DNA from 3 places in the Paenibacillus sp. Mc5Re-14 genome. Region 3 is predicted to be linked to each of the others. Evidence: riboswitches for the same ligand, from Rfam matches in the RefSeq annotation. Region 3 holds a riboswitch; each other region holds the start of a gene.

Region 1 (10,010 bases), 1.6 Mb from region 3:
CGCGCTGTTGGAAGGCTATAATGCCGTTGAAATTGCGCGCAAGGATTTGCAACGCGTGCCTGCAGTAAATCAGGTATTCCGCTATATTGAGGAAACCAAAAGTCAGGGTTTATTAAAAAAAGGGCTGTACCTGGAAGGTACGTTTGGTACGGGAAAAACCTTTTTGATGGGCTATCTGTTGCACGAGTTGGCTCTGTCGGGTTTCAACGGTGTGATTGTGTACATGCCTGATTTTGTGGAGGACTTAAAATCCATGATTCAGGATGGACAGAAGCTCAAGGAAACGACTGAAATGCTTAAAAATTGTGATCTACTTGTATTTGACGATATTGGTGCTGAAAATTTGAGTCCATGGGTACGGGACCATGTAATGGGCTCCATTTTGAATTACCGAATGAACCGCAAACCGACCTTTTATACTTCCAATTACTCGCTGCAAGGGCTAGAGAAGCATCTTAGCTTTACAAGCAAAGACGGAGAGGAAATGTACAAGGGACAACGCTTGATGGACCGGATTCGTCCTTTTGTAGATGTCATTACCGTCAAGGGGAAAAATCAGCGAGGATAAGCGGTCATCTGCCTACTCTTTTGATATCTTACAATTAAAAGACTATTGTGATATAATTAAAAGGTGTCGAAACAGACATTACAGGTTATAATAATGTTGACTTTTCTATAAAGGAGGAACATACAATGGCAATTGTTAACGTGTCCGATCAATCCTTCAACGCAGAAGTCGAAGGCACAGGAACCGTTTTGGTTGATTTTTGGGCGCCATGGTGCGGTCCTTGCAAAATGATCGCTCCAATTCTGGAGGATCTGTCCACAGAAGTTGGCGATAGTGTCAAAATCGCGAAGGTGAACGTGGATGAAAATCCAGAGTCTGCTTCCCGTTTCGGCGTGATGAGTATTCCTACCCTGATCGTCTTCAAAGACGGACAGCCTGTTGATAAAGTGGTAGGCTTGAACTCTAAAGAAGCATTGAAAAGCATGCTTACTAAACACCAATAATCATGGAATGTGACCCATGCTCCTGCGGGGGCTTGGTGGAGCGCCATGAACAGTCAATGCCTCCGGTTATATATACCGGGGGCGTTTTTGTGCATTATTCCTATATAATATAAGTAGTTAGTTGAGCAGTCATTAAGAATGGAAGGAGGAACCGGGCGAATGAAATCCTATGCGGAGGACTTGCAGAACCAGGAGAAGGCGCTGGAGAATATACGGCACAAATTAGCATTGCTGCCGGATGCATCAGGCTGTTACCTGATGAAGAACAGCGAAGGCACCATCATTTATGTCGGCAAGGCCAAAGTGTTGAAAAACCGGGTCCGTTCCTATTTTACAGGTAGCCATAACGGCAAGACGCAACGACTGGTTGCCGATATTCGTGATTTTGAATATATCGTTACAGGCAGCAATATGGAGGCGCTCATTCTGGAGTGCAACCTTATTAAAAAGCACCAGCCGCGTTATAACGTGCTGTTGAAGGATGATAAAACCTTTCCGTACTTGAAAATTACGAACGAGGCACACCCCAAGCTGGAGGTAACCCGTCGCGTTCTGAAAGATAAAGCGAAATATTTTGGACCGTACCCTAATTCCTACGCGGCACATCAGACGAAAAAACTGCTGGATCGTATGTATCCGCTACGCAAGTGCGGTGTGATGCCAAAAGAAGTGTGTCTGTATTATCACATGCATCAGTGCTTGGGACCTTGTGTGAAAGAGGTTGAGAAGGAAACATATGACCAGATCAGTCAGGAGATTGGTTCCTTTTTGAGTGGAGGACATGAGGAAATTAAAAAGGATCTCCAACGTAAAATGCAGGAGGCCGCAGAGGAATTGTACTTTGAGCGTGCCAAGGAGCTGCGGGATCAGATTATTAGCATCGACGCGATGATGGAAAAGCAGAAAATCACCACATCTGATGCGAAGGACCGGGATGTATTCGGCTTTTCGGTAGATAAGGGCTGGATGTGTGTACAGATTCTATATGTCCGTAAGGGTAAAATGATCGAGCGCCATATGTCGACTTTCCCTTTCTACGGTGAAGCTTACAGTGATTTTATGTCCTATGTGACGCAATATTACAGTGACAACCCGGCAGTGCCGCAGGAGATATTGTTGCCGGATTCTCCTAAGCTGATGAAAGCAAAATCGGCTGATGTTGATCAACCGATTGCAACAGAAACTGAGCTTTACAGTGCAACTACAGCTGAGACTACCGGGATTACAGATGAGGAAGCAGTACAAACGGAGTCAGACCGTTCTGCTGACCCACTGCGGGTAGCCGAAGCACGAGCAGCTTATGCAGAAGGAACGAATCAAGCTCAAGTTGGTGACCAAGAAACCGGGGAAACAGAAACAGAAACTCAACTATCCGGTGGATTGGAGGACCCATCTGCGGCAGCTCTCGCTCTGGCTGAATGGTTGGATATAAAAGTACTTGTGCCACAACGTGGGTTGAAAAAGCAAATGACAGGTATGGCGACGGAAAATGCACGTGTTGCTCTGGATGAGAAGTTTAAGCTGATCGAGCGGGATGAGGAACGGACATCCAAAGCTGCAAGTAATCTGGGACGTGCCATTGGGCTGGATAGTCTGCATCGGGTAGAGGCGTTCGATAATTCCAACATTCAGGGTTCTGATCCAGTCTCGGCTATGATCGTCTTTATTGATGGCAAGCCTGCCAAGAAGGAGTATCGAAAATACAAGATCCGTTCTGTGCAGGGACCAGATGATTATGAGACGATGCGTGAGGTTATTCGGCGTCGATATGAACGTGTGCTGAAGGAAAATCTTGAACGTCCCGACTTGATCATTGTCGATGGTGGGCGTGGACAAATTAGAGCGGCAACCGATGTATTGGAAAATGAGTTGGGTTTGTTTATACCTGTGTGTGGTTTGGTGAAAGATGCCAAACACAGAACTTCCCAACTACTGATGGGAGAAACATTTGAGGCCGTGACACTTGCACGCAATAGCGAGGAATTTTATCTGCTGCAACGGATCCAGGACGAGGTTCACCGTTTTGCCATCACGTTCCACCGCGAGCAGCGCGGCAAATCTATGGTAACTTCCCAGTTGGACTCCATTCCAGGCATCGGCGAGAAACGGCGTAAGTTGCTGCTTAAGCATTTTGGATCGCTCAAAAAAATAAGAGAGGCCAGCGTCGAAGACTTCCGGCCTCTCTCTATTGGGGATAAGCTTGCTCGTCAGATTATAGCTGCCCTTCGGGAGGAGGAGTCGTAGAATACGGCTCCTCTTTTTTCATGGGTTCAAACATGATTCGATTAGGTTTTTTGGGACTAAACCAGTAAATGATGTAGCCTACAATAGCCGGAAGTAAGATCCAGAATAGGCCGGCGCTCACATTCACGGTGTCTCCCAGACTTATCACACTAAGCCCCATTAATATGCTGTCAAAAATAACGTGGCTGAACATGGCAGCGATAAAGCCGTAACGCAGGAACACGAAACTAAACAGCAAACCAAGAAAAGTCAGTTCAATAGGTCTGGAAATCACCGGATAGATCGGATAAAGCGTATGTCCCAGTGCCCAAATAAGCGTAGTGATCAGACAAGCAACAAACGTATTCTTGACTATTTTTTTTACCATCGGAATACCAAATAGACGGTAAACAGTTTCTTCTCCAATACCTGCCATCCAAGCCATAATCGGCAATAGCCATGGATAAGCCATATTGTAAGGGGACTGCGTGGCGTCTGTAGTGGAGAACGTATTAAATGTGCGCTCCAATACAAAGAACAAAATGGATTGTACGCCCAGTAAAATGAAGGCCCACAAGTAACCGACATACATACTGCGAAGCACATACAATCCGTAGCCCGGCTCTTTAGCACGTGGCCATGCATTTAGTCCAACCTGACGCATAAGCCCGTCGCCGCCTACCAAGGAGAAATAGAGGGCTACAGCCATGAAGAAGGTAACACCAACCTGGAATACCATAAGAAATATAAGCATGCCCTTACTGCCTGCTTCAGCTTGCAATAAAGGCAGCATGTTCATTGTCCCAGCTATACTAGCAATAAAGTATACAATGGACAGAATAATACCGCGCACAAATGAAGTATGTCGTCGGGTGAGTGACGCATATACAATGGCAAGTACGCTCAGGACAAAGCTAAATAGGGCATAACCCGCATAAGTCATCCAATTCGCCCAGTATGTTTGCTTTTTAACATAGTCGGTATAGGACGAAGGGGCCGAAAAGCTTTGGGTAAACGAGCGAACATCCCCGTCTTCAAAAGTAAAAGCCAGCGTAAGTACCGAGGCGCCGATTTTCTTTCCGTCCACGGTATATTTTAATCCACCTTCCCCCTCAGTGGTCGCGAGCTTCAATTCAGATGGCTTAAAGCCAAAGCGTTTGATCCATATTGCTGCAGCCTGTTCCTTGGCTTCGAGCGTCATGTCACCCTCAGCTACACGTACAAGTCTGCTTCGTGCTTGTTCATCTGTAGAAACATCAGCCTGTGTGTAATTGGTGCTGGAGGTGATCCGTTTAAAGCTAACGACCTTCCCAGTGGATAAATCCACATGAATTTGCAGCTTGCCCTTCGCCGAGGAGTCAGGCAAATCAACCCGAAAGGTTTCATATGGATAATTTTTTTTCCATGTACGATCGTACTCTTGAACCAATTTTTCTCTGGATAAATAACCGTACAAATCTGTTTCAGCCTGATAGGTTACGACGGGCTTCTCTGGCTGTGATTCCGTATAGCCCAACTCGGAACGGGCGAAGTCCAGGGCGTGTATGACCGCTTCTTGTTTGCTGATGACCTTTGCATTCATCAATGATTCCGGACTTGGATTGCTAAGCGAGGGAATAAGCAATTGAAAGATAAAAAAGCAAATCAGGCCAACCCCGCCCAGCAAGCCTAATTTTTTGAAGTTGGCCGTGAGCACGACCGGTTTCCCGATAGGATTCATGAGTTTCCTCCTTAATCTGTAAATAAGAACATCCATTAAAGATATCATACTGCACAGGTTCCCGCCAACAGACCAGCGATATTCATGAAAACAGAGTGAAAGCACTTTAAAGTTTTAATAAAATTAGATAAGCTGTGATTAACCGATGTCTATTCGCGAATTAAAGCCAATTTCACGTTTTTTCGGCGAAATCGATTTTGTGATCTGGATAGAGAAGGATTATAATCTTGAGGCAATGCCTATGAAATATATGGGTAATGATATACATTTAAGCCGAATTTCTATGAGAAAACGGGGGAACCATGTTACTGGGGTGAATTTTACAGCCGATCCTGATGGACCGGAAGTGTAAATAGGGCATACTGTGCTGTCCGAATCCGTCAGCTAACCTCGTAGGCTGTGGGCAGGAACCAAGTCAGGCACTCGGTTTTCCGGTGTCTTTTTTTGTGTGTATAAAAGTGTTTGGATTGGTTAGACCGCTGCGGGTTCAGATTATTCTTCCGTTTGCTGTTATCCCCGGATTTTTTTTGATTGTATAAACCCTTTAATGGTTAAAATCCGGAGATAAAGGCAAACGCTTCGCTTCTTCAGAACAATTCTGCCCCCTTCGCTGCTGCTCGCCAATAGCACAGGGAGCCGAGTAGTGTTTGACATGCATTCTTCCTGTATTCAGGGAATGTTAATTATAGCTACTTAAGGTTTGGAAAATCAAAAAAATCAGGGGCAACGACGATCGGAAGATAAATGGAACGCGTAGCGGGCTTACACCGTATTAAGTCACTGTTTTTATAGTTTTAAGGATTAGGAGAGAAGTGATGAATAGATGAATCCCAATGCACGCTGGCTTCGGCTTTCTCCACCGCAGATATTCGTTGCAGGCTTTGCCATTATCATTCTAATAGGTAGTTTATTGTTAATGCTGCCCATCTCTAATACAACAGGAAGACCACTTGCGTTTATAGACGCTTTGTTTACTGCCGCGTCCGCGACCTGTGTAACCGGGCTTGTCGTTAAGGATACAGGGCTCTTTTTTACAACCTTTGGTCAAATCGTTATCGTTGCGCTGATCCAGATCGGTGGTCTTGGCTTTATGACCATGGCTACCTTGATTGCGCTGGTGTTCAAACGTCGCATTTCCTTGCGGGAGCGCCTTATTTTGCAAGAAGCGATGAATCAGACCTCTGTCGAAGGAATTGTTGGATTGATCCGCAAGGTGCTATGGTACTCGCTGATGATTGAGGGAGTATGTGCAGCTATTTTTTCGATTCGCTGGTCATTTGATATGCCTGTCGGCAGGGCGATTTATTTTGGAATTTGGCATGCCATTTCCATGTTTAATAATGCTGGTTTTGATTTATTCGGTGAATTTCGCAGCCTGACAGGTTATGTATATGATCCGATTGTTAATTTTACAGCCATGTTTCTCATTATTTCGGGTGGTATTGGTTTTGTAGTGATGTCAGACCTGGCAGATTATCGTAAGCGTAAGAGACTATCCTTACATACCAAGGTGGTACTCAGCATGACAGCTGCTCTGATTGTCGTCGGGACGCTCGTCATTTTTGTATTTGAGTTTACGAATCCAAAGACGCTTGGCTCGCTTGATTGGGGTGGTAAACTGCTGGGTTCTTTATTCCAGTCCGTTACTCCACGTACCGCAGGTGCCAACACGCTGGACATTGCAGGCTTGCGGCAGGCTACGCAGTTTTTTATCATCATACTCATGTTTATTGGAGCTTCGCCTGGCTCCACTGGGGGCGGGATTAAGACCACTACATTTGCCCTGCTCATTGGAGCGGTGTTTTCGATGCTGCGGGGACGGGAAGATATTGTGCTGTTCCGGTACCGACTTGCGCAGGCACGAATTTATAAGGCTTTGACCATTACCTTGCTGGGGCTGCTGTTCGTGATTGGGGTGACGATGATTCTGTCCGCAACCGAAGATCATCATTTTCTAATGATCTTGTTCGAGACAGTGTCTGCATTTGGTACAGTAGGGCTGTCTATGGGGCTTACACCTGATTTGTCAGTTGTAGGCAAGCTGGTGATTACTCTGACGATGTTTGCAGGCAGGCTGGGTCCACTCACGCTAGCTTATGCACTGGGACCGAAAAAGGGTAAGGAATTGTATCGTCATCCAGAAGGTAAAATAATTATAGGGTAAGGGAGTTTTCGAGTAGATATGAAAACGCAGCAGTTTGTAGTCATTGGCCTGGGACGGTTTGGCTCAAGCCTGGCTTTGCAATTGGTGGATATGGGGTGCGAGGTGCTGGGCATTGATCGGAATGAGGATGTTGTAGACAGTATGAGTGAGATCCTGACACATACTGTCGTGGCGGACGCTACAGATGAGGATGCGTTGCGGTCACTGGGCATCCGTAATTTCGATTGCGGCATTGTTGCAATTGGTGATGATATTCAGGTAAGCATCCTGACCGCCATTTTGCTGAAGGAGCTGGGTGTGAGAAAAGTCGTAGCCAAAGCTATATCTGTACTGCATGGGCGTGCGTTAGAGAAGCTTGGGGTGGACCGAGTCATTTATCCGGAACGAGATATGGGTATTCGGGTAGCGCATCAGCTGGTCACGCCTAATCTGCTCGATTATTTGGAGCTGTCCAAGGAATACAGCATTGTGGAACTCAATGTGCCTGCATGTCTGAATGGCAAAACGTTAGCAGAATTAAATGCTCGTACCCGCTTTGGTTGCAGCATCGTGGCACTTCATACGGCGAATGGTATCTTGATCGCGCCGACAGCTATGGATCGGCTGAAAGCAGACGATATTATGGTCATTATCGGCTCCAATGACAATATCGGCCGCTTTGAGGATGAGGTCGTTAATGTCAATGAAGAGGGTTAAATTCTCTACACCATACGGTAGCCTGCAAACGAAGCGCGTGTCTCGCTAATCCAGCGTCGTGCTGTCGGGCCGAGATCGGCCGTTTCTGAGTATATGAGGGAGGTCGTTCGGCGTGTCTCCTTCAAATCAGGCAAGTACAATGCAGTAAGTCCATTATCTCGCAGCAGTTCGCTGCGCAAGTAGGATTTGGGCAGCAAAGCGGATGCCTTGCAGGTTGGAAGCAGGCGTACAATCGCCTCGAAGGAGTCGATTTCCATGCGGATATCCGGCATAATGCCGCTGCGCTGGAACAAGTCATCCGTCAGGCTGCGGTACCAGGTTCCTTTGGAGAAAATGATCATCGGCAATCCTTGCAGGTCCTTCATTGAAGCCGTTCCTGTCTTGACAGTTAATTCATGCCCGATGGGGACGACTAGCTCCAAATGATCGTCAAATAACGGAATGCAGCGTAATCCAGCTTCATGAATGGCAGACCCGACAACGCCGGCGTCTGCTTTTTTGTCGCGTACAAAGGCGACGATTTCATGCGTTTTGCCGGTGAGCAGCTTTAGCTCAGTCTGAGGATGCTTGCTCATGAAAGCCTCGACGAGGGTAGGCAACGTCGTTTGGAGTGTCGTAAGACTTGCGCCCAGAGTAAGCATGCTCTGGGCTTCATTTTTGTGCTGTGACAGCTTTTGTAAGAAGCGAAGCTGACGTTGCCGTTGCTCCAGCGCGAAAGTATATACAAATCGGCCAGTCGATGTAATTTCGAGCCGTTTGCCCCGACGATCAAAGAGATGGACACCCAGCTCTTCCTCCAGCTTGGCAATTTTGCGAGACAGGGCGGGTTGGGACAAATTCAGCAGTTTGGAGGCTTTATTCAAGCTGGACTGCTCGACAACGACGGCAAAAGCGTTCAAATCCTCAAACAAATCTTCCACTTCCTCTCTATATGCAAAAAAGACATAATAATTAATACGTATATTGCAATTCCATTATAAGCCGAAAAGGAGTAACATGAAAGCGACACAAGATGTTCACACTTTTGTTTTTCCTTATAAGGGACACCTTGTTGAACATTCCCTGTCGGGAACTGTCATTTTATATGTTATATTACTGTTGAAAACGCTATTATTGGGAGAAGGGAGCATGACCTAGATGAGAGGATTTTATTCCAGAAAGCTGCATTCGCTTCTTGGCGTCATTCCGTTGGCTCTATTTTTTGTTGAGCATTTGGTGACAAACTTCACAGCGGTGGAGGGCGGTAAGGAAGGTTTTAATCGCAGCGTGGCCTTCCTGAATGGTTTGCCGCTGGTTATTGTGTTAGAAACGTTATTTATCTACTTGCCATTACTGTTCCACGGAATCTATGGCTTGTATATCGCTTATCAGGCTGATCCGAATGTCAAAAGGTTTGGCTATTCGCGTAACTGGCGCTTTTTGTTCCAGCGTATTTCCGGCGTCATTACGTTTGTATTTATTATCTGGCACGTATACGACACACGCTTTCAGGTGGCCCTGGGTAATGTCACTCATGAGGAGCTAGGCGGCGTAATGCATGGCATAGTGACGAACCCAGTCTATTTTATTTTGTATTTAATCAGTGTCGTTTCGGCATCATTTCACTTTGCTAATGGACTGTGGGCATTTATGGTCAGTTGGGGGATTACCGTGGGACCACGTGCCCAAAAAGTATCTTCCTATATCTGTATGACCCTGTTCGTGGTGGTGTCGATCGGCTTCGTTGCTTCCCTGCTTGCATTCCGTAGCGCGGAATTCCAAGAAACGGCAACAGCCTTGGTGCATTGCAGCGCTTTTAAACAGCTACTGTAAACGAGTTATTTAAATTATACATCGTGTTGAGATTCTATTTTGAATGGTAAAAGGGGATTTAGTACAAATCCTGAAAAGAAGGAGTGAGCAGAAATGGCAGCATCCAATATTATTGTCGTGGGCGGCGGTCTGGCAGGTCTAATGGCTACGATCAAGGCGGCAGAGGCGGGAGTCCACGTTCATTTATTTTCTTTGGTTCCGGTCAAAAGATCCCACTCCGTTTGTGCGCAAGGCGGCATTAACGGTGCGGTAAATACCAAAGGTGAGGGAGACTCACCTTGGATTCACTTTGACGATTCAGTCTATGGCGGTGACTTTCTGGCAAACCAGCCGCCGGTAAAAGCGATGTGCGAAGCGGCTCCGGGAATCATCCATCTCATGGAT
Region 2 (10,010 bases), 2.9 Mb from region 3:
CCCGCAGAAATGCTATCCAAGCTGGGAGAACCTTTTGTCACAAACAAAGAAACAGGTACAGGACTAGGGCTTATGGTCAGCCAGCGTATTATACAGAGCCATAAAGGCACACTGGATATTGAAAGCACAGAGGGAGAGGGAACAACCGCCCTCGTGCAGCTTCCGATCGCCAAGCCTGAGTAATGAGCTGGGGGCAGAAGGAAGTGTGTTCGTAGAAATGGAGGGTACACAGGTTGCGCATTAACAAATTTATCAGCGAAACTGGCTTTTGCTCGCGCCGGGAGGCGGACAAGCTGGTAGAGAGCGGCCGCGTGACGATTAACGGCGAAGTGGCCGTGCTGGGCAGTCAAGCGGAGGAAGGCGATGACGTCCGTGTGAACGGCAAGCCACTGCGCGATAAGTCCGATCACGTCTATATTGCATTGAACAAGCCAGTGGGCATTACAAGCACGACAGAGAGCCACATTAGAGGCAATATTGTCGATTTTGTGGGGCACCCGCAGCGGATATTTCCAATTGGACGCCTGGATAAGGATTCGGAAGGTCTCATTTTATTAACCAATGATGGGGACATTGTGAATAAGATCTTACGGGCAGAAGGCAAACATGAGAAAGAATATATCGTAACAGTGGATCGTCCGGTCACACCATCCTTTGTGCAGGGGATGTCCAGCGGTGTAAAGATACTCGGTCATCGAACGCTGCCCTGTGAAGTAACACGTGTATCTGAGTATGTATTCCGTATTATCCTGACAGAAGGGAAAAATCGTCAGATCCGACGTATGTGTGCTGCCTTCGGTTATGAAGTTAAGAAACTGCAGCGCCTGCGAATCATGAATATTCGTTTGGGATCCCTTCAGAAAGGCGCCTGGCGTGATTTAACAGAGGCTGAAAAGCTGGAACTGGGCCAGATGCTTGATTATACACTTAGCTAATGCCAGAGGCCTTCTTATAGCCTACAGCGCTTGTCCCTCGTATATGACAGGGCTAGAGAACAGAAATCCCTAAAGTAAAAGGCACCAGCTGCATAAAAAATGCGGCGGTGCCTTTGTTCATATAACATATTCATGATCAACCTTCATTCGAGCTTGAGGTAGGACTAATAACTTGTGTACCGTTCTGATATTTGCGAAGAACGGAAATTTCGACACGACGGTTTTTGGCGCGTCCTGCTCCAGTTTGATTGCCTGCCAATGGTCGATACTCGCCATATCCGATGGATACAAACTTGGTAGGATCGAGCTGCGGATTGAGCAACAAAATACGCAAGAAATTGAGCGAACGCTTGGCACTCAAATCAAAGTTGGACGGGAACTGACTATTGGAAATAGGTACATTGTCCGTATGACCGGATACGATAACATCATAACCAGGAAACTGCTGGAGCATGCTGGAAATGGATTTGGCCAGCTTTCTCGCTTCTGGCTTTACTTCGGCCTGCCCGGATGAAAACAGGGCATTATCACTAATGGTGATCATCAGCTGGGATTGGTTCAGCTTGGTGTTCAGTAGGGTGGACAGGCCGTTATTTTGAATATACTGATCCATTTGCTTTTTAAGCTTCTTTAAATCTTCTTCTTCCCGCTGGGCGAGTTGCTTTTGCAGATCAGAGGTGGAAGTGGCTTTCGATTTTAAGGGTTGTGATACCTCTTCTTTATTTTTGCCCATATCCATGGATTGTGACGACGGATTCGCGGCTGAGTGATCCAGCACGCCAGTACCGCCACTAAAAGCTGAACTCAGGGATTGAGCCATAGTTTCAAATTTTTTGGCATCGAGCGAGCTCATACCGAATAAGACAATGAAAAGAGCCAACAGAAGGGTCATTAAGTCGGAATATGGCAACAGCCAGCTTTCGTCAGCATGCTCTTCATGCGGTTCATGTCTCTTTTTACTCACTGGAATCGCCATCCTTCTGGGTCATCGAAGCCCGTTCGGTTGGAGTTAGGAAGATTGCTAGCTTCTGGCTGATGGCAATCGTCGAGATACCGGATTGAATGGAAAGCAGACCTTCGACCATCATTAACTTAAGTTCCACTTCTTTTTTGGATAGCCGTTTCAGCTTGTTGGACATTGGATGCCATAGGACATAACCTGTAAAAATACCGAGCAACGTTGCAATAAAGGCGGCTGCAATGGCATGGGACAGTTTTTCCATGTCACTAAGGTCGGCCAGAGCGGCGATCAGACCTACAACCGCACCAAGTACCCCGAGTGTTGGAGCGTACATACCGGCTTGGGAGAAAATCAGTGCGCCGGCGCGGTGTCTATCTTCGGTAGCGTTAATGTCTTCCATCAGAACATCGCGTACGAACTCCTGATCATTACCATCGATAATCATTCGCATACCGCCGCGCATAAAGGGATCGTCGATCTCTTCGACCTTGGATTCCAGCGCGAGCAGACCTTCACGACGGGTAATGGATGCCCATTCGGTAAATGTACCGATAAGCTCCTTGCGATCCAGCAATTTCTGCTGGGTGAAAATAATTTTAAACAGCTTTGGCACTCGTTTCATGTCATCCATCGGAAACGCCATGAATATACTTGCTGCTGTTCCGACGAAAATAATCATGTAAGCAGCGGGATTATTGACCAGATTGACGACTGGCGCGCCCTTCAGGATCATCCCGACGACCAGTGACAAAAGCCCGAGCACAAGTCCAATAATGGTTGTAATTTGCATGATACACCTCATCCATGAGAATAGATTTTGAATCCTTTCATGCCGCATGGGTCGTCCTTGCCCCAAGCGCGTCATTATGAGACGGATTATAGTATTTATCGACAAAACTCTCTTTTTTGTTAAGGGCCAATTTCCGGTATAATAAAGTGATTATGTATTGAATCGCTGAACCATTGGAGGAAATAGCATGGGAGTAAAGCATGGGCGCGAGTATGAACAAATTTTGAACGATTTGACAGAGGCTGTGGGACGCATCCCAGATAGCTATGAATTTTTTGAAATGGAAGCAGAAGATTGGGACAGGCTGAACCCGATGGGGCGTCAGGAAGTCAATGAAGCTTTGGCAGAAGACCTATTTTATGCACTGGGTACGGAGCCCATAATCACTGTAGGCAGCGGCGTTGTGATTTATGAGCCGGAGCAGCACCGGATCTATGTACTCATCGGAGATGAGGAGCTGACGTCGGTCCCTTTGATTTAAAGGCCGTCTTATGGATTTATCAACGGGGCCGTGGTAATATGTACACCAATATATCGTAGTTTTGGCCGCATGTAAGCGGCTAAAAGGCTTCCGTATAAACGGGGAGGAGTTCGTAACATGCCTTTTACACAAGAAGAGATTGAAGCGCATCTGGAGAAACTGGAGGGCTGGGAACTGGAGGAAGGACGTTGGATCGTTCGGAAATATAATTTTTCCAGTTTTATGAAGGGAATTGCATTCGTGGATGAAGTTGCCGCTATATCTGAGGCATTCAATCACCATCCATTTATTACGATTGATTACAAGACCGTGACTCTGCGTTTGACCTCTTGGGACGATGGCGGTATTATGGCCGTAGATATTAAGGAAGCCCAACAATATAATGAAGCTTTTGAAAAAATGCGCAGCAGTCATTGATTTTATAATGATCTGTTGTATATATTAAGAGCGCCTTCGCTATACAACATCGCGGTTGTATAGCGAAGGCGCTCTTATTTATAGAACCCGGTTCTGTTGTTCAGGACGATATACCATACAATAGAACGGTTTTCTGCCATCTGGAGTCTGACGTTCATAGGTATCCGTCAGCTCAAATCCAGCTGCCTTGTAGGCTCGTATAGCCCGCTGATTCCAGGTGAGAACCTCTAGGTCAATTTCATTCTGTGGATGACGTCGTCTGGCTTCCTCCGCAATGGCCCGGACAAAATCGGAGCCTGTGCCATGTCCGCATCTTTCGGGATGCATTCCAAGACCCAGCCGGGTCACACCGACCATAGGAAAATATTGAGCAAATCCCGTCAGCTCATTCTCTTCGTCCAGTACGGCAACATATTGCTCTTGGCGAAGCGTGGGACTTCCAAATTCAACTTCAAGTGCCTTCATTTGTTCCCAGGGAAGCCAGCCGTATATGTTGTAGGGGGGATCATAGCGCCACTCACAGATTTCAGCCGCTTGATGCTCGTCCATCGGTACAATCCGGTAGTTGGATATTGAGGCCGGCACTTTTTCATTCCTCCTTATGTAGGTACTTCAATCATTAACCACAGATTGTAGACAAGTTGTAGGAGAATGGCAAGCGTGTTTATTTCGTACCTAAGTCGGGTATACATTCAATAAGAAGGATTTACTGCTCATATGCTCCCCCAGCGGTGGCGGTAAACCGACGATGTTCGCTAAAACTGAAACCTTTTGAGGTGTCAGTTCGTCAGTAATGATAATAATTACTGATGTAGTGGACATAAAAAACCGCAATTCGATTCCGGCCAGAATCAAATTGCGGCTAGGGTTAGCTTGCTGTGCGGTAGTTATTCTACGTTGTCGTCATCAGGAATATCTGAAGCTACAGAATGGTAAGCGTCTGTGCTCATAATTCTTTTTGCACCGACATAACGGTTAGCGTAATAATTTTCGTTCAGTGAGCTAACTACTACACCACGTGAAGTCGAGGAGTGGGCGAATTTCCCTTCACCTACGAAGATACCTACATGGGAAACGCCTCTTCCTGTGGTGTTGAAGAACACCAGGTCGCCTGGTCTCATTTCATCGCGGGATACAGAAGCTCCCATTTTGAATTGTGATCCAGATTGATGCGGCAGTTTAATTCCCAGTTTGTTGAATACATACATTGTGAAGCCGGAGCAATCGAATCCCTCGAGTGTAGTACCTCCGCTTCTATAGTTCGTTCCTTTGGCATCTTGGATGACCTGGTCCATCTTAGAGTCTGCAAATGCACTGCTGCCACCGAATGTAAAAGATGTAAAGGCAATGGCGAGACCCATGGCTGCGATCGTTAGCTTCTTCTTCAAAAAAAATATACCCCTTCCAATGCCTGCGAGGTTAGCTTAAGGATTCGGTAGAAGGTTCCCCTATGACCACTCTGTTGCGAGATCAATTCACCCAAACTGGTTCCCCCGCTTCCTAGGTGCCAGGAATTAGGCTTAACTTAAGATGTGCACCTTGGAGAGCAGTATTCACGACAACGATGTTTTTAAGATAAAGGTTACAATAAAGATTACAAAGTTGTTACTATCAGTTCACTGCGATTATTGTAACAAAGACAGCAGGCTTTGGCAAATGTTTCATCGCAAAAAGTTACAAAAAAAATCTGTTCCTAACGCCCTAGGAACAGATTCTGTTAACAGTATTCAGTTATGTGCCGTTTGCACGGGAAAGAAAAAAGTTTTTTCGACAGCTAAAAATGCAGGAGAAAGCATAAAGAGAGGGATTAGCCTCTGCTGGAGATATCGATGTGCCATAGACGATACTGCGAACTGATATGCCACAGCCTGACCAGACTGGTAACAAAATGATACGATTGCTGGAGAATTAGCGCCAACATACCAGTCCAAATCATCGCTACGGTGCCAAATAGACCGAAGACCAGCAGCACACAAGCACCAAGCAAGAGAGATACGCTTACAGCCGGAAGAAGCTGGCGAAAGAAGGCGAGCAGGGACGATAGTATGGCATGACCACTGACCGTGCCCAGTTGCATATACAGGATGCACTGCCGAATGAACCAACCGTAAGCCACCCACCCAATGGCATAGGGCAACAAATGCAACAGGTAAGAGGAAGATTGCAGCGTTCCTGCTACAATAGGATAGAGTCTCGGTACCACCCAGAAGGCGGGAAGCAGCAGCAAACCCAACTCGATGATGTAATACAACAGAGATGACATACCGTGACGTTTCATCCCCTTGAAGAAGGACAGGCTTTGCGGTTCAGACGCATCGGTATACAGGCTTTGATATATGCCAGCTCTAATGAAGGGAGTGATTAGGACGCGCAATACGGTCGCCCCTAGTAGTATCCATAAATATACGTGTACTTCCCGGCTGTCCATCAAAGCGATCTGGCCCTCCATCCAAAACAAGGTCTTTCCCAGCTCGTTTTGGCTCTGATCAGGATAACGCAGCAGCAGCGGGACAACGGCCGACTGTACCAGCCGATAGAGAAATACTCCCCACAGCAGACGATACAAAAATAAAATGATAACGATATAAAAGCGTATGCGCACTAGCGCCCAGCCTTCTTTTAAAACAGTCCGCATCTATAGACACCTCACCATGACAGACTTCCAAGCAGTGTCTCCAACAGCTTGGTTACACTCACACTCCAACGGGTTTGTTGCTTTTCGTCCAATTCAGCCTTCAGGCTATTATTAATATGCTTGTTCTCCAGTGCAATAGTGTATAGAGGATCAACGGCCACATAGGACACGGGGGAGGTGCTTTTGAGTCGGAAAGATGTACTTTTGCCCGTACCGTCCCATGCCTTAAATATTGTCGTGCCATCCTTGAAGGTAAATTGAACAGGGATCTTGGGATAATCTGCTCCTTTTTTGCTGAGCGTCACGACTGCTTCATATCCATTCTCCAACTTGCGGTTCGTGATGCGATCGACAGAAAAGTCCGCCATCTGGCCGTCATATACATATTGTTCAAAATAGTGGCTCCATGAGCGTCCAGTCACCCTCTCCACGACACGCTGAAAATCCTGTGAGGTCGGATGCTTGAATCGGTAGGTCTGGACATAGGTTCGCATAATCCGGTCCATTTTTTTCGTACCCACCTGACGCTCAATACCTCGTAGTACCAGCTTGCCTCGTGAGTAGGCATTTTGTGCATACTCAGCCGACGATCCGTACTTCCAGGATTCGCGGTTTAGCGGCTGTGGAGAAGCTACCTGTCCGGATTGTAATGGCAAGTTGGGGATAAGCCCATATTCTTGCTCCATGAGCCGTTCTTCTGCATAGGAGGTGAAGCCTTCATCCAGCCAGGGCTCCTCAAATTCATTATTGGCTACCATTCCGTAGAAATATTGATGCCCAATCTCATGAACCAGCGTCCGTTCCAGATTATAGCCGGGATTCAGTTGGTCCGCAGCTGCGGCCGTGATGAGTGTCGGATATTCCATGCCGCCGGCTCCACTGCCTGTTTTGGGTGGAACGACGATAGATAGAGTGGAATATGGATAAGGCCCGTACCATTTGCTGTAGTACGAAAGGGCGGCCTTGGCTGCGCTCATATAACGTCCTTTGAGTTCCTTATGGGACGGGTCCAGATAGAGCTTGATTTTGACACCAGGAACTTCAGTAGAAGAAAAGGGTTCTTCTACGGCTACAAAGTTGGGTGAAGCGGACCAGGCAAAATCGTGTACATCATCGGCATAAAATTGATATATTTTCTGGCCGTTCTGTCGTACTGCACCACGGGTGGGAAACCCGGTCGCTGCTACGATGTGTGTTTCAGGCACCCGAATTCGTATGCTGTAAATTCCAAAATCGGCATAGAACTCGGAGTTGCCATGATACTGATGGAGGTTCCAGCCCTCGTCGGCGCGTCCACGTTGTCCTGCAGTCTCATAGACGCTGAGCTTTGGAAACCACTGTCCAGCCATTACAAAATCATCTGTCGCACCCATACGAGCAAAAATGCCAGGCAGTTTGACTTCAAACTTCATATATAGTGTGATTTCTTCGCCACCTCGTACTGGCTTGGGCAGACGTACCTTCATGAGCGAACGGTCACTTGCGTTACCGTCATCTGGTTGTACATATTGAGTACGGTGCATGAGAGATAAACCATCTTCTGTTTTTAGTTCGGTCAGCGTCATGGAGCCAAAGCCGTCCTTGGGCATGGTGTCTCCGCGCAGCTTTCCCCCGGATTCTTTCATAAAGGTGGTTTCCATAGAAGAGAAGGCATTCGGGTATAGATGAAGATACAGATCATTCACAGTTTTCTTGCCCGGATGTCTCCAGGTCAGTGTCTCAGTGCCTCGCAAAACCCGCCCTTTTTCCAGAGATACATCAATGTGATACTCCACCACCCGTTTGCTGAGAATTTCCGAAGCGGGCTGTGGAGGGTTCTTGGGCAGGTCGGGCATGATGTTGGCCCCTAGAGGCTTGCCCATATCTGGCGCAAGCGCAGACTCAGACTCGGAGCCGTATAGTGGTTTGCCTGCAGACTGAGGGGCGGATTGCGATTGGGGTTGCCAGGCAAACCATAACGTCCCTGCGAGGAGTCCGAGGGCTAGTGTAGACAATAAAACGATTTTGGCGCGTGCTGGGGTCATACAATGGATACCTCCCGTTGACAAGCATCTACAGCATGTATATGTTTGCTTTCGGGAGATTATTAGTTAAAATATTTATAGTGTAGAATGAGTGTGAAGACGGAAATTGGAGGCCTAGTGACGCATGAGTGAAAATCAGCCGGACGGCAAAAAGCAGATTGCACTGAATATTGTCAGTGGCAAGAGTAAACATAAGGGCTTCGGCGCAGGCTCAATCGACCTGAACAGCATGTCCCCGGTCATCATTGACCGAAGAGAGGCGAAAATTGATATCGGTGCCATGCATGCCAAAAGTAAAGTAGAACGTGGAATCAAGTTCTCTACGAATAAAGAAGACGTACCGAACGGACGCCAGGTATGGCTGGTATGGGTAGCTGTGGACCGTACGCCTGAAGGACGTATGTACGGTGGCGCGACGGCCTGCGAGATGCTGATTGACGACGAAGCCAAACGCGGCTGGAAAATTCTTGCCGATCATGTTAACCGTATGGATTATGCACTCAAGCGCCGTTTCATGCTGGATGATCTGGGCAGCGAAGATAAAGCAGCGCTCAAAAGCCTGCTGATTTCGCATAATCAGGAATGGTGGGACGCCTCGCCAGAGGAATTGAAGCAGGCGCTGGAAGGGTAAGCCTAGCGTTAACAGTGTACACAACTGCTTAAAGAGCAGTCGGCAGTAAGGTTCAGAAGTAGACCGATACCTTGGTTGGGGTCGGTCTACTTCTTTTTCATGTAAGTTATGAACATCATCGCCTTGACATCATGGAAAGGCATTCACTATAATTCAAATAGAAATCGGTTTCACTCCGGTTTTTATTTAATGAATTCGTGGAACCGGTTCCTAAAAGGATATAGTTTTTTTCCTATCGCTGTTTATGAATGTAATCTCTAAATAAGGTGGCATCGTTATGTTTAAATGGTTGAAAAAGAAGGCGGCTCCCCGTATTGAAGAATTCGACATGGTAGCGCCAATTAAAGGAAAAGTGGTTTCTCTAGAAGAGGTTCCAGATCCTGCGTTCTCTACAAAAGCTATGGGGGATGGCATCGCTATTCATCCATCTGAGGGTAGGGTCACCGCTCCTTTCGCGGGAAAAGTTGCCCATGTCATGGAGAAAAGCAAACACGCTCTGATTATTGAACATGAATCTGGCGTACAAGTTTTGATACATGTCGGGATTAATACCGTCTCTCTCAAAGGGCAGGGGTTTAACCCTCATGTCAAAGTAGGAGATAGCATTAAAGCTGGACAATTATTGATGGAGTTTGACCTGGACGCGATTCAACAGGGTGGATTACCTGTAATTACTCCAGTAATCGTTCCAGACGGGCAAGAGATGATCAGTCATGTGGAGATATTAGAAAGCTCATCTGCTACTTCAGATGTACCTGTATTAAGGGTTCATTTAAAAGCCTAGCTTTCATTCAGAAAAGACTAACCAGGAATTCCTGGTTAGTCTTTTCTTTAGATGATTCACTGACTGGTCAAGGGACTGGTATGAACATGTGAACAAAAGCTAGGATTCACATATTTCAGATATCCGCTGATTACAATTGCCTTCGTATAGCCCTCCATGAAAACAAATCACTTTTTTAATATCATATGGCAGCAGGTTTTTAAGAGATTCTTTGGCGATATTGAAATCACAGCAGTATTGCGGGTCTGGAGCCAGTAATTTGCCGCTTACTACACGTAGAGCATCTCCTGCAATCAGGGTTTGACTGGATTTATGATAGAAACTTAGGTGTCCTGGTGTATGACCAGCAGTA
Region 3 (10,010 bases):
TCCAAGCAAGTCATTATGGTACGTCCAGAGGATAAAGACAAATATTCAACGATGGCTGCTCTAAAAGGAGAGAAGCTCGGTGCGCAGAAGGGGAGTATCCAGGAAGAAATTGCGCAAAAAGTGCCTAATGCTTCTGTGACCTCATTGGATAAAATATCCGATCTGGTACTCCAGCTTCGGACCAACCGTATCAACGCGGTTGTAATCGAGGATACCGTTGCTAAAGGATACACACTAGACGGTACCGTAACACTTGCCAAGGCAGTACCTGAGGATGAAGGAGCAGAAACTGCTGTAGGCATTCGTAAAGGAAATGCGGAATTGCTTGCTTCAGTAAATAAAACGTTGGCTCGCCTGAAAGCAGACGGTTCGATTGAGAAGTTTTCTACAGAAGCAAGTGCACTGTCTGCAGACCGACAAGTTTCTTCGAATAGCATTGTAGATATATTTTTGAAATATCGCAGTTTCTACGCTACGGGTATTGGCTACACCCTATTGCTGTCTGCGCTTGGAGTACTGTTCGGATTCATTATTGGTCTGATCATATCCTTGCTGCGGATGAGTGGTATTCGTATTATCGAGTGGCTAGGTACCGCATATGTAGAGATACTGCGCGGCACACCTATGCTGGTGCAGCTCATGATCATTCATTACGGAGTTGCTTTGACGTTGGGGGTTAATTTTACGCCACTTCAGTCTGGTATAATTACGTTGTCTCTGAATAGTTCGGCATATTTGGCTGAAATTTTCCGTGCTGGTATTCAGGCAGTAGACCGTGGACAGATGGAAGCTGCCCGCTCGCTCGGGATGGGACGAGGCAAAGCAATGCGTCATGTCATTTTACCGCAAGCATTTAAATCTATATTGCCTGCTATTGGTAATGAGTTCATTACGATCATTAAAGAATCATCTATTATTTCGACCATTGGGATGGTGGATATTATGTATCAAGCCCAGGTCATTAAGAATATTACCTACGAAGGCTTGAGTCCGTTCGTAATCGCAGCCGCTATTTATTTTGTAATGACATTCAGCTTATCTAAGTTGTTGGGTTTATGGGAAAGGAAGTTGAGAGCCAGTGATCACCGTTAAACAACTGCGTAAATCATTCGGTAAGAATGAAATTTTAAAAGGCATTGATATAGATATCGCCAAAGGTGAAGTAGTCGTCATTATCGGCCCGAGTGGTTCAGGAAAAAGTACGTTTTTGCGTTGTATGAATCTGTTGGAACAGCCAACAGAAGGGGAAATTTTGTTTGAGGGTGAGCCGATTACGGCCCGTGGTCATAATATTAATGCGACTCGGGAGAAGATGGGGATGGTTTTCCAGCATTTTAATCTGTTTCCGCATAAAACAATACTGCAGAATCTGACGCTTGCACCAACGCAGGTGAAAAAGCAGTCGGGGAAAGAAGCGGAGAAAATTGCGCTGGAGCTCCTGCGGACCGTGGGTCTTGAGGATAAGAAGAATACCTACCCGAACCAGTTATCTGGTGGTCAAAAACAACGTATTGCGATAGCACGTGCTTTGGCCATGCAGCCACACGTAATGCTGTTCGATGAGCCTACTTCTGCCCTTGACCCTGAAATGGTTGGAGAGGTTCTGGACGTGATGAAGAAGCTCGCTGAGGGCGGCATGACGATGGTGATCGTGACGCATGAAATGGGCTTTGCCCGTGAGGTAGGGGATCGAATCATCTTTATGGACAACGGTCAAATTATAGAACAAGGTACGCCTGAGCAAGTATTCGGTACTCCAAGCCATGACCGTACCCGTGATTTTCTTGCTAAAGTGCTGTAAGAAAATGCTTTTATGAAATATTAACAAAGCCCTCTCGTGATGATGTTTCACGGAGGGCTTTTCTCTTTTTGTCACTATATCTCCATATTTTTGTAACAGAAAACGGATTCTTAATGACAAAATTGTAACGAGTATAGTACGATATTCAAGGTTACCAACATTTTCATGCAGATAAGGTTACAAAATTGTGATATTATGCAGTAAGCCAAAACTTACCGGGGCAGCAGTAATGATAATAAATACTCAGGTGCTGGGCTCAAACCATGGGAAGTGCGGGGGACGTAACAACGGCAATGATTCCAATGCATCATAAGATGTTGTGGAATATGCCTAGGGGTGAATTGCACAAGCATAGGGCTTCTCCTGAGTCCGAATCCGACAGCTAACTTCGCAGGCATAACAGAGGAGGTACATATCTTTGAAACATTTAAAACATATTGGAAAAACTATGAAATTTGCGGTGCTTGCTGCAGCTATTGCAGGGCTGGCACAGACAGCTGGAGTAGCAGATGCTGCTTCGCTTCACACTGCCAAAGAAGGCGATACCTTCTTTTTGCTTGCTCAACGTTATGGGGTATCAGTAGATGAGTTGACGAAGGCTAACCCGGATATTGCGTCCAACAACATATATGCAGGTCTGCAAATTAAAGTGCCAGACGAAAAAAGTGTAAAGGCGGCTTCGGATTCGAAGCCACAGCTTCTTACAGAGAAAGCACCAGCGAATGAGAAGCCAACAATTGAAGCATGGGGCAAAACATTTAATTACAGTAAAGTAGTTGATGTTAAAGCTACAGCATATTCTGCCGCAGCTGATGAAAATGGCAAATGGGGTGCGGTCGATTATTACGGCAATCCGCTTAAGCTAGGTACAATTGCGGTAGACCCGAAAGTCATTCCTATGGGAACAAAGGTGCTAGTTACAGGTTATTCCCATCCCGGATTGCCAAACCATTCTTTTGTGGCCGTTGCCCGTGATCAGGGCAGTGCTATTACCGGAAAGCGGATTGATATCTTTATCCCTGGCAATAAATCATTCGTGAACGACTTCGGCTTCCAGAATGTGAAACTGTACGTCATTGATAAATAGCATTGTGCTTATGTATGATTTAATTAAACATAATATAAGTTATGTAAACTTGATCTATCATACAACATATAACTGGGACGACTTTTTATTAGGCCCGGTCGTTTATCGCTAAAAAAGGCTGTCTTACAAGCAGAAGCATTCTGCTCGTTAAGGCAGCCTTTTTACGTTGTTGGTATATTTGAAGCTTAGACGTACTGTTATTTTCGTTCCGATGTGTGAAGTAGCCGGGGGACAGTGACAAATTTGTAGCCCTTAGCTTTTAGAGAGTGGATTAGACCCGGCAAAGCTTGGACAGTGCCTTGCAAGTTGGAACTTTGACCTCCACCTGCATGCATTAAAATAATGGAGCCAGGTCCGGTAGCCGGGATCACGTTGCGCTGAATTTGTGTTTTGCTTAATCCCTTCCAGTCTAGAGAGTCCACATTCCAATTGACGATCATGTACCCATGACGACGTGCCCACTGGATTTGAGGCTCCGTGATTTCACCATAGGGTGGTCGTATCAATCTGGGTCGAAAACCTATGCTGGCTTCTAAAATGCGTTCTGTTTTTGTAATCTGGTGACGAAAACGTTCTGGTGTGGCCTTCCTGAAATCCGGATGAGTATAGGAATGGTTTCCTATAGCATGACCCTCACGGATGATGCGGCGTATGATCCCCGGATGCTTTTCCGCACGGTGGCCGACGATAAAAAAGGTAGCTTTGATACCATTTGCGTGTAATACGTCCAAAACCTGCGGCGTATACCTTGAATCGGGCACATCATCAAAGGTTAAGGCAATTTGGCGGGTGTGCGGGCCGCACATTTTAAAAATGTCCGCATGCTTTTTTCGTAGCATCGCTAATGTTGGAGTAGCTCGATCTTTACTTTGATATACCGAAGTAGCGACAGCAGCTTCCTTGGGATGGGGCGTTCCAATGTTGGAAGGCGTGTCCGCGTGAACGGGAAAACTTGAAAATGCTAGTAACAGTGCTAAACATGGCAACACTCCCCTGTACCGCATTTGTATTCCCCCTTTCCGTGCAGTGGTACCTAGTGGTGCTCTCAGCTATTATGTACCTGTCCTATTAAAATTATGCTGGTGATTGAGTGAAGCCTACACGGCTGAAGAGAAGTACATCATGAAGCGGGTATCCGTGAAGATGACGAAGTAAACGTACATATTCTCTTAAACATGACCGAAAACTGAAGCATTTTCGCAAGTTTTAGCCTTTCAAAGGATTCGGTATACCATGACAGCTGGTGTATAATGGGGATGCTATTCATAATGATACATACTTGGAATTGAGGGAAGGATGGATAAAAGTGACCGACTTGTTTACTCCTTATCAATTAAAGGGGCTTTCATTAAAAAATCGGATTGTCATGCCCCAATGTGCCAATACAGCGTGGAGGCCAAGGACGGCAAACCGACGGATTGGCATTATGTCCATTATGTGAGTCGCGCGGTAGGAGGGACTGGGCTCATAATTGTGGAAATGACAGCGGTTCATCCGGATGGACGCATTACGGATCGTGATTTGGGCATTTGGAGTGACGAACATATTCCCGCATATCGCAAAATCGTAGAGGAAGTCCACAAGTATGGTGCCAAAATTGCCATTCAATTAGGCCATGCCGGACGCAAAGCCGAGGATGCTGAGACACCTGTAGGCCCGTCCTCGATCCCCTTTAGTGAACGCTTTAAAGATCCGCACACTTTGGCGAGAGCAGAAGTCAAGGAACTGGTTCAGGCCTACAAAGAGGGGGCTCGCCGGGCGGTAGAAGCGGGTTTTGACACGGTAGAGATTCATGGTGCTCACGGCTATCTGATCCATCAATTTCATTCCCCTTTAACCAATACCAGAGAAGATGAGTATGGGCAGGATTTGTCACTGTTTGGTGTTGAGGTGATCCGTGCTGTTAAAGAGGTACTTCCTGCTGATATGCCTGTGCTAATGCGGATATCTGCCAAAGAATATGTCCAAGACGGATATGATGTTGAATACATAGCAGCCATAGGGGAACGATATCGTGATGCAGGTGTAGACATTTTCCATATTTCTTCTGGTGGTGAGGGTCCGATAGGCTCCAGCGGAGGCCCGTCTGCGCGTGCTGGTTATCAGGTCGATTTGGCTCATACCGTCCGTGAAAAATTGAATGTGCCTGTCATTGCTGTCGGCTTATTGGATGATTATGAGGATGCCCGCCGAGTCGTTCAGCAAAATGAAGCTGATCTGGTAGCCATAGGGCGTGCCATGCTGCGTGATCCCTATTGGGCGCTGCATGCTTCACGGGCGCTAAAAGTACAGGCAGATATCCCAGAGCCTTATCTACGCGGTTTTTAGATATTTTTGAAACCTCTTTGCAAAGCTTGCGTAAACATGTGTACAGAGCTTAAAATTTAAGCATTCAATTCTAGGAGGAACTTCACATGTCTATTTTCAAACGATTAAGAGATCTTACGATGTCTAACATTAACGCCATTATCGACAAGGCAGAAGATCCAGTTAAAATGACGGATCAATACATTCGTGATATGCAAGAGGATCTGGAAGACGCAGAGAAAGCGGTAGCCGCTCAAATTGCTATTGAAAAGAGATTCAAACAGCAATACGAAGAACAGGCAGCTTTGGTGAAAAAACGCGAAGAACAGGCTCATACGGCTGCAAAAGCACAAAATGTGGATCTTGCTCGTCGTGCGCTGGAAGAAAAGAAATCTGCCGAACAAAAAATGAACGAGTTCCAAGCTGGTTATGAGCAAAACAAAGCTGCAGCTGACAACCTGCGTGGTAAGCTGGATGAAATGCGTAGACAGCTGACTGAAATGAAAAACAAGCGCGAGACACTGGTTGCCCGTTATAACGCGGCTAAAGCGCAAACTGAAATTAACAAAGCTATGAACGGTTTTAGCTCGGATACGGCAACTGCTGGATTGAAGCGTATGGAGGAAAAAATGCTGCAAGCAGAAGCACGTGCTGAAGCGAGCAACGAAATGGCTTCCAAGGAAAAATCGCTGGATGAAGAGTTCAAAGAGCTGGATAAGAAAAGTGCTGTGGACGATGAACTTGCCGCTTTGCTGAAACAATACGAAAACAAATAAGAACTTTTAAGCATTGCCGCTAGTGTGATGGCTCAGTAAGCGAAGGAGAAACGTTTTCTCCTTCGCTTTTCCCTGCCTGGGGGCGTAAACAATATATGTAGTCAAGAAGATGTGGAGGATGGTAGCAAATGCATTTTTTAGAAACGATGAAAGCGATGCTGGTATGGACGGGCGCGGGTGCTATTTTGCTGTTCGTATTAATGTATGTCGATTCTTTATTTACAAAGTATAAGGATTTTGCCGAAGTAAAAGCCGGAAATATGGCCGTAACGGTACGGATGATTATGAAGCTGATTGCACAAGGATATATTTTATCAGGTTCAATTGCTACCGCTAATAATTTGCTTGAAGCGCTTGTGTATTCTGTGATTGCCTTTATTATCCTGCTTGTTTTGGAAGTGATTGTGCGTCTGCTGTTGAGATATTGGGCACAGTTTGATCTGGATAAAGGTACCCAGGAAGGTAAAATTGGTTTCGGTCTGTTTTCGGGAGCGCTGCATTTGGTTGGTGCCTTGATCATTACAGCATGCTTCTAGGCAAAGTAAGGAGGAAATATGACCATGAGTGTATGGAAACGAATTTCAAATCTATTTGCCAAGCCTGAACCGCCGAAAGCGGAAAAAAGCATGCTTCACTTAAATCCAGGGGATATTTGTGAGGTGTCGCTTGTCACCTATGAAGTGGTAGGTCGTGTACATAATCGTGCTCGGAATGCCGTTGTTTTGACGCTTCAGGATGGTAATCAAGTGAGTTATCTTCATATTGAGGAACGGGAAACACTGCAATTCGGACTTTATCAGGCCATCGATGGCAGACTAGACAACCCGGAGGAAGTACCGACCATTTTAGAGCTGGATGATACAACGTATCATTTGGAAGAACAGTATTTTGGGCATGTTACCGTTATGGGCCGTGCTCCTTTCCGGCAGGGTGGAGAGCAACATGTTTGGCAGTACCAGTCTGATGATTACCATCTATTGCGGGTAGAATGGCAGGACGGTCGCTTTATGCTTTATGAAGGAGAAGAAGTGATTACCGGAGACGTCAAGGTTATTCGGGCAAGCTAGGAGAGGGTTACACATGAGCAAACGCACCTGGCAATATGCATTAAAGGTCATTGTGGCGCTGAGCTTGTTCGTATCCGTGTTAAGCGGCTGCGGCGCGCCAAATGTGAAAGATACGTATCCGCTGGAATCCGTTAGTGGTAGCGGAAACTCGACTTCGTACGTGTATCGGGCGGCAGGCAAAACGGTTCCCGAAGTAGCGGAGGAATTGAAAGAACAGCGTACACCGGAACAAATGTCACCTCAGAGCAATGAGCGGATGTTTCTGGTATATAGCGATGAGTGGTACCATTTGCAGCAGGATCCAGCTAAGAAGGAAGACACACTCATTGAAATTGATAGTAAAAAGTATGTCGAGCAAAATTACAGTTCCAGCTTTCTAAAAGGATACTTAACTGCAACTGTGCTGGATGCTCTGTTCGATTCGTTGCGGGGGTCTGGCTCCTATCGAGGTTATTCGAGCAGAGATGTATACCGACCTTCACAAGGGCAATATCGTGCTCCAACAGCACAGGAGAAAAAAGCGATCCCGCCGATAACGGTGGAGCGAAAAGGCTCAGTTACCCGTAGAGGGAAAAATTCGGATTCCAGCGTTGGATCAAGCGGGAGTCTATTCGATAGAGGCTCCAGCAGTTCACCGAGCAGAGGCTCGATTTCACGTGACCGAGGCAGCAGCGGCGGTTCCAGCATATTTGATTCGCCGCGCAAATCGTATAGTAAGCCTAAAACACGCAGCGGCTCAGGTAAAATCAGCCGACGAAGTCGACGATAATGGTAATGTTTTATATTCTTCTAAAGTTGTTTGCGGAACTGTGGAGCTGTTGCACAGTTCCTTTTTTTGTTGTTTGATATAACCTACAGTGAATTGAACGGATGCTCTCACTTCGATTTTATTACCGTCTACTTTGATCTACACTGGATCAGAGCTTATGTGCTCAATGCCATCGTCTTCAATGATGTTGCTTTTTTTGATATGGAGATGACGAGCTATCTTTTCTATAGCACCCATTCGTGGTTCAGAAAGTCCGCTCTCCCAAGCTGAAATTGCTTTATTGGTAACCCCAGCGATCTCAGCAAGCTCTTGTTGAGTCAAATGATATTTTATACGTAATTTTTTAAAATTGTCACTTAAAGCCACTATAATCCCTCCACCCCAAATTAAGTAGATTATAACCTTGATATCGAAAAAAAACCAACATAATACATTAGCAAAAGCAACGTCGCTCACTTGGGGGGATTTTTTTGTTAGCACGAATGGGTGTCGAGTTTGAAGAAGAAAGCCATAGAAAGAAAATTTTACCTCATATTTATACAAAAAATGACAGTTTACTAGATTATTTCATTGCCACATCTATTAGTAAAATATACAATTACATCAGGCGAAATAGGAGGATGATGTAACTGTGTTATCTGCTTTTTTATATATTTTACTTGGTTTTTTCGATGCTTTAGCGGCAGTTACTTTGGTCTTGAAGCTTTATATGCTTCCGGTGTGGGAAAATCGAAGAAAAATACTTTTCTATGCAATTGGCATAGCTTTCTTTTCCTTTCTCATGAGAGAAGTTATAGGCATGCCTAAATTTGATTTTCCGCTTCAGTATTTGTTAATGGTTCTCTTTTTAAGATTTGGTTTAGGGATCAAAACATATCTTGCAGCATTTTCTGCTGGTTCTGGTCTAACAGCTTACATTAACCTACAGCTATTTGTATATATATTTGCAAATTTTTTCGGAGTAGCACAACCTGATATTATTAATAATACTTCTGGTTCTTCCATTTACGTTATACAGCTGGCTTCTATTTTTACTGCGTACTTTATTTCTTTTGTCATGGGGAAATACAACTTTGGTTTCTCATTTATCATTCAGCCCCCACATGATTTTTTGAAAGGTGAAAATTACCTATCACCCCTTAATAAAATGTTCATCATAGGCTCCCTAATATCATTTGTCACTATTCTTGTTACTTTGTATATGCTCTATAACTCCAATACGATAGGACTACTTTCCATCTCATTGCTAACTTTTGGAATTTCGTACTTCTTTTCAGAGAAAGGAGATTACGAGGATGCTAGAAACGCTATCGAGGCACATCGCATCAGAAATAAAGAAAGCTGATCCTGATGGACCTACAAGTGTAGAAGTGATGGAGTATGCGATTGGTATAAAAATTACCGAAATTTCGGCAGTACTAATGGTTGCAGTTATAGCCTGGATAACAGGACATTTTTGGGGGGCATTACTAGCTCTGGCTACGATCATGTTTGTAAGGAGATTTTCAGGTGGGGTACACTTCAGCAACCTTACCCTTTGTGTCTGTTTTACAACGGCCATATGTGTAACTATACCTTTTGTTTCTTTAGGTTTATCAACAATTTTGATAATTAACGCTTGTTCATTATTAGTTTTTGTAGTATATGCTCCCAATCATTTTATCTATATTAATAAGACCAAATATCACAAGTATTATAAAACGATATGTATTTTGGTTTGCATATTAAATTTTTTTGTACAATCTCACATAATATGTTTATCTATAGTTATACAAGCATTCAGTATTCTTCCTTTATGGAAAGGAGGTGAGCGAAAATGGATAAGAAATTGGCGAGAGTTTTAAGTATAAGTCTTGGGAAATACGCTAACGAGTCTACCAAAAAAGAAAAAACAATATTTGGCGCTAAACCTGTACCAGCTGAGCTGAAGAAAACAGAAAAGAACTGAATTTAATGGAAGAGGGAAAGCGAATCCTAGCCACTCCATTGCTTGATGACAATTCACTTGGAGATTGCTCTTTCTTTTGTGAAAATCACCTAGTTGCGATTGAATTGTGGAAGCCTAAAAGCAATTATCACATCCCGCTTTTTCATACTTCTCATGGAAGATTTACAGTTCCCACCACCCTCCATGAATGTTCCGTAGGCTTACCCACTTTTTGCAATTTGGACGGATCTAATTTGGTTAACATCACACAAGTGG

What was found. Region 3 has a riboswitch for cyclic di-AMP ahead of BN1546_RS23785 (3D domain-containing protein). Riboswitches for the same ligand answer to the same signal wherever they lie in the genome.
Region 1: it holds a riboswitch for cyclic di-AMP, as region 3 does, so the genes downstream of both, BN1546_RS16520 (TrkH family potassium uptake protein) here and BN1546_RS23785 (3D domain-containing protein) in region 3, are expected to answer to the same signal.
Region 2: it holds a riboswitch for cyclic di-AMP, as region 3 does, so the genes downstream of both, BN1546_RS10790 (C40 family peptidase) here and BN1546_RS23785 (3D domain-containing protein) in region 3, are expected to answer to the same signal.

What each region holds. Positions count from the first base shown of each region.
Region 1 covers NZ_CVPD01000001.1:3,633,415-3,643,424, forward strand. Annotated here, with positions in the region: gene dnaI (primosomal protein DnaI) at 1-568, shown strand, start outside; gene trxA (thioredoxin) at 694-1,011, shown strand; gene uvrC (excinuclease ABC subunit UvrC) at 1,171-3,255, shown strand; gene BN1546_RS16510 (CPBP family intramembrane glutamic endopeptidase) at 3,224-4,954, opposite strand; cyclic di-AMP (ydaO/yuaA leader) riboswitch at 5,216-5,368, shown strand; gene BN1546_RS16520 (TrkH family potassium uptake protein) at 5,778-7,118, shown strand; gene BN1546_RS16525 (potassium channel family protein) at 7,137-7,814, shown strand; gene BN1546_RS16530 (LysR family transcriptional regulator) at 7,820-8,725, opposite strand; gene BN1546_RS16535 (succinate dehydrogenase cytochrome b558 subunit) at 8,952-9,626, shown strand; gene sdhA (succinate dehydrogenase flavoprotein subunit) at 9,720-10,010, shown strand, end outside.
Region 2 covers NZ_CVPD01000001.1:2,353,818-2,363,827, reverse strand. Annotated here, with positions in the region: gene BN1546_RS10825 (PAS domain S-box protein) at 1-183, shown strand, start outside; gene rluF (23S rRNA pseudouridine(2604) synthase RluF) at 234-935, shown strand; gene motB (flagellar motor protein MotB) at 1,072-1,899, opposite strand; gene motA (flagellar motor stator protein MotA) at 1,892-2,686, opposite strand; gene BN1546_RS10805 (hypothetical protein) at 2,874-3,167, shown strand; gene BN1546_RS10800 (4a-hydroxytetrahydrobiopterin dehydratase) at 3,285-3,584, shown strand; gene BN1546_RS10795 (GNAT family N-acetyltransferase) at 3,663-4,169, opposite strand; gene BN1546_RS10790 (C40 family peptidase) at 4,472-4,972, opposite strand; cyclic di-AMP (ydaO/yuaA leader) riboswitch at 4,978-5,115, opposite strand; gene BN1546_RS10785 (hypothetical protein) at 5,392-6,219, opposite strand; gene BN1546_RS10780 (M1 family metallopeptidase) at 6,231-8,243, opposite strand; gene BN1546_RS10775 (YwhD family protein) at 8,368-8,874, shown strand; gene BN1546_RS10770 (PTS sugar transporter subunit IIA) at 9,152-9,658, shown strand; gene BN1546_RS10765 (MBL fold metallo-hydrolase) at 9,758-10,010, opposite strand, start outside.
Region 3 covers NZ_CVPD01000001.1:5,248,047-5,258,056, forward strand. Annotated here, with positions in the region: gene BN1546_RS23775 (ABC transporter substrate-binding protein/permease) at 1-1,092, shown strand, start outside; gene BN1546_RS23780 (amino acid ABC transporter ATP-binding protein) at 1,079-1,801, shown strand; cyclic di-AMP (ydaO/yuaA leader) riboswitch at 2,045-2,213, shown strand; gene BN1546_RS23785 (3D domain-containing protein) at 2,220-2,888, shown strand; gene BN1546_RS23790 (polysaccharide deacetylase family protein) at 3,086-3,892, opposite strand; partial or broken gene BN1546_RS23795 (NADH:flavin oxidoreductase/NADH oxidase) at 4,195-5,216, shown strand; gene BN1546_RS23800 (PspA/IM30 family protein) at 5,303-5,971, shown strand; gene BN1546_RS23805 (DUF350 domain-containing protein) at 6,100-6,507, shown strand; gene BN1546_RS23810 (DUF4178 domain-containing protein) at 6,532-7,038, shown strand; gene BN1546_RS23815 (DUF4247 domain-containing protein) at 7,052-7,807, shown strand; gene BN1546_RS23820 (helix-turn-helix transcriptional regulator) at 7,946-8,173, opposite strand; gene BN1546_RS23825 (hypothetical protein) at 8,439-9,152, shown strand; gene BN1546_RS23830 (accessory gene regulator ArgB-like protein) at 9,103-9,651, shown strand; gene BN1546_RS28040 (hypothetical protein) at 9,624-9,755, shown strand; gene BN1546_RS23835 (hypothetical protein) at 9,761-10,010, shown strand, end outside.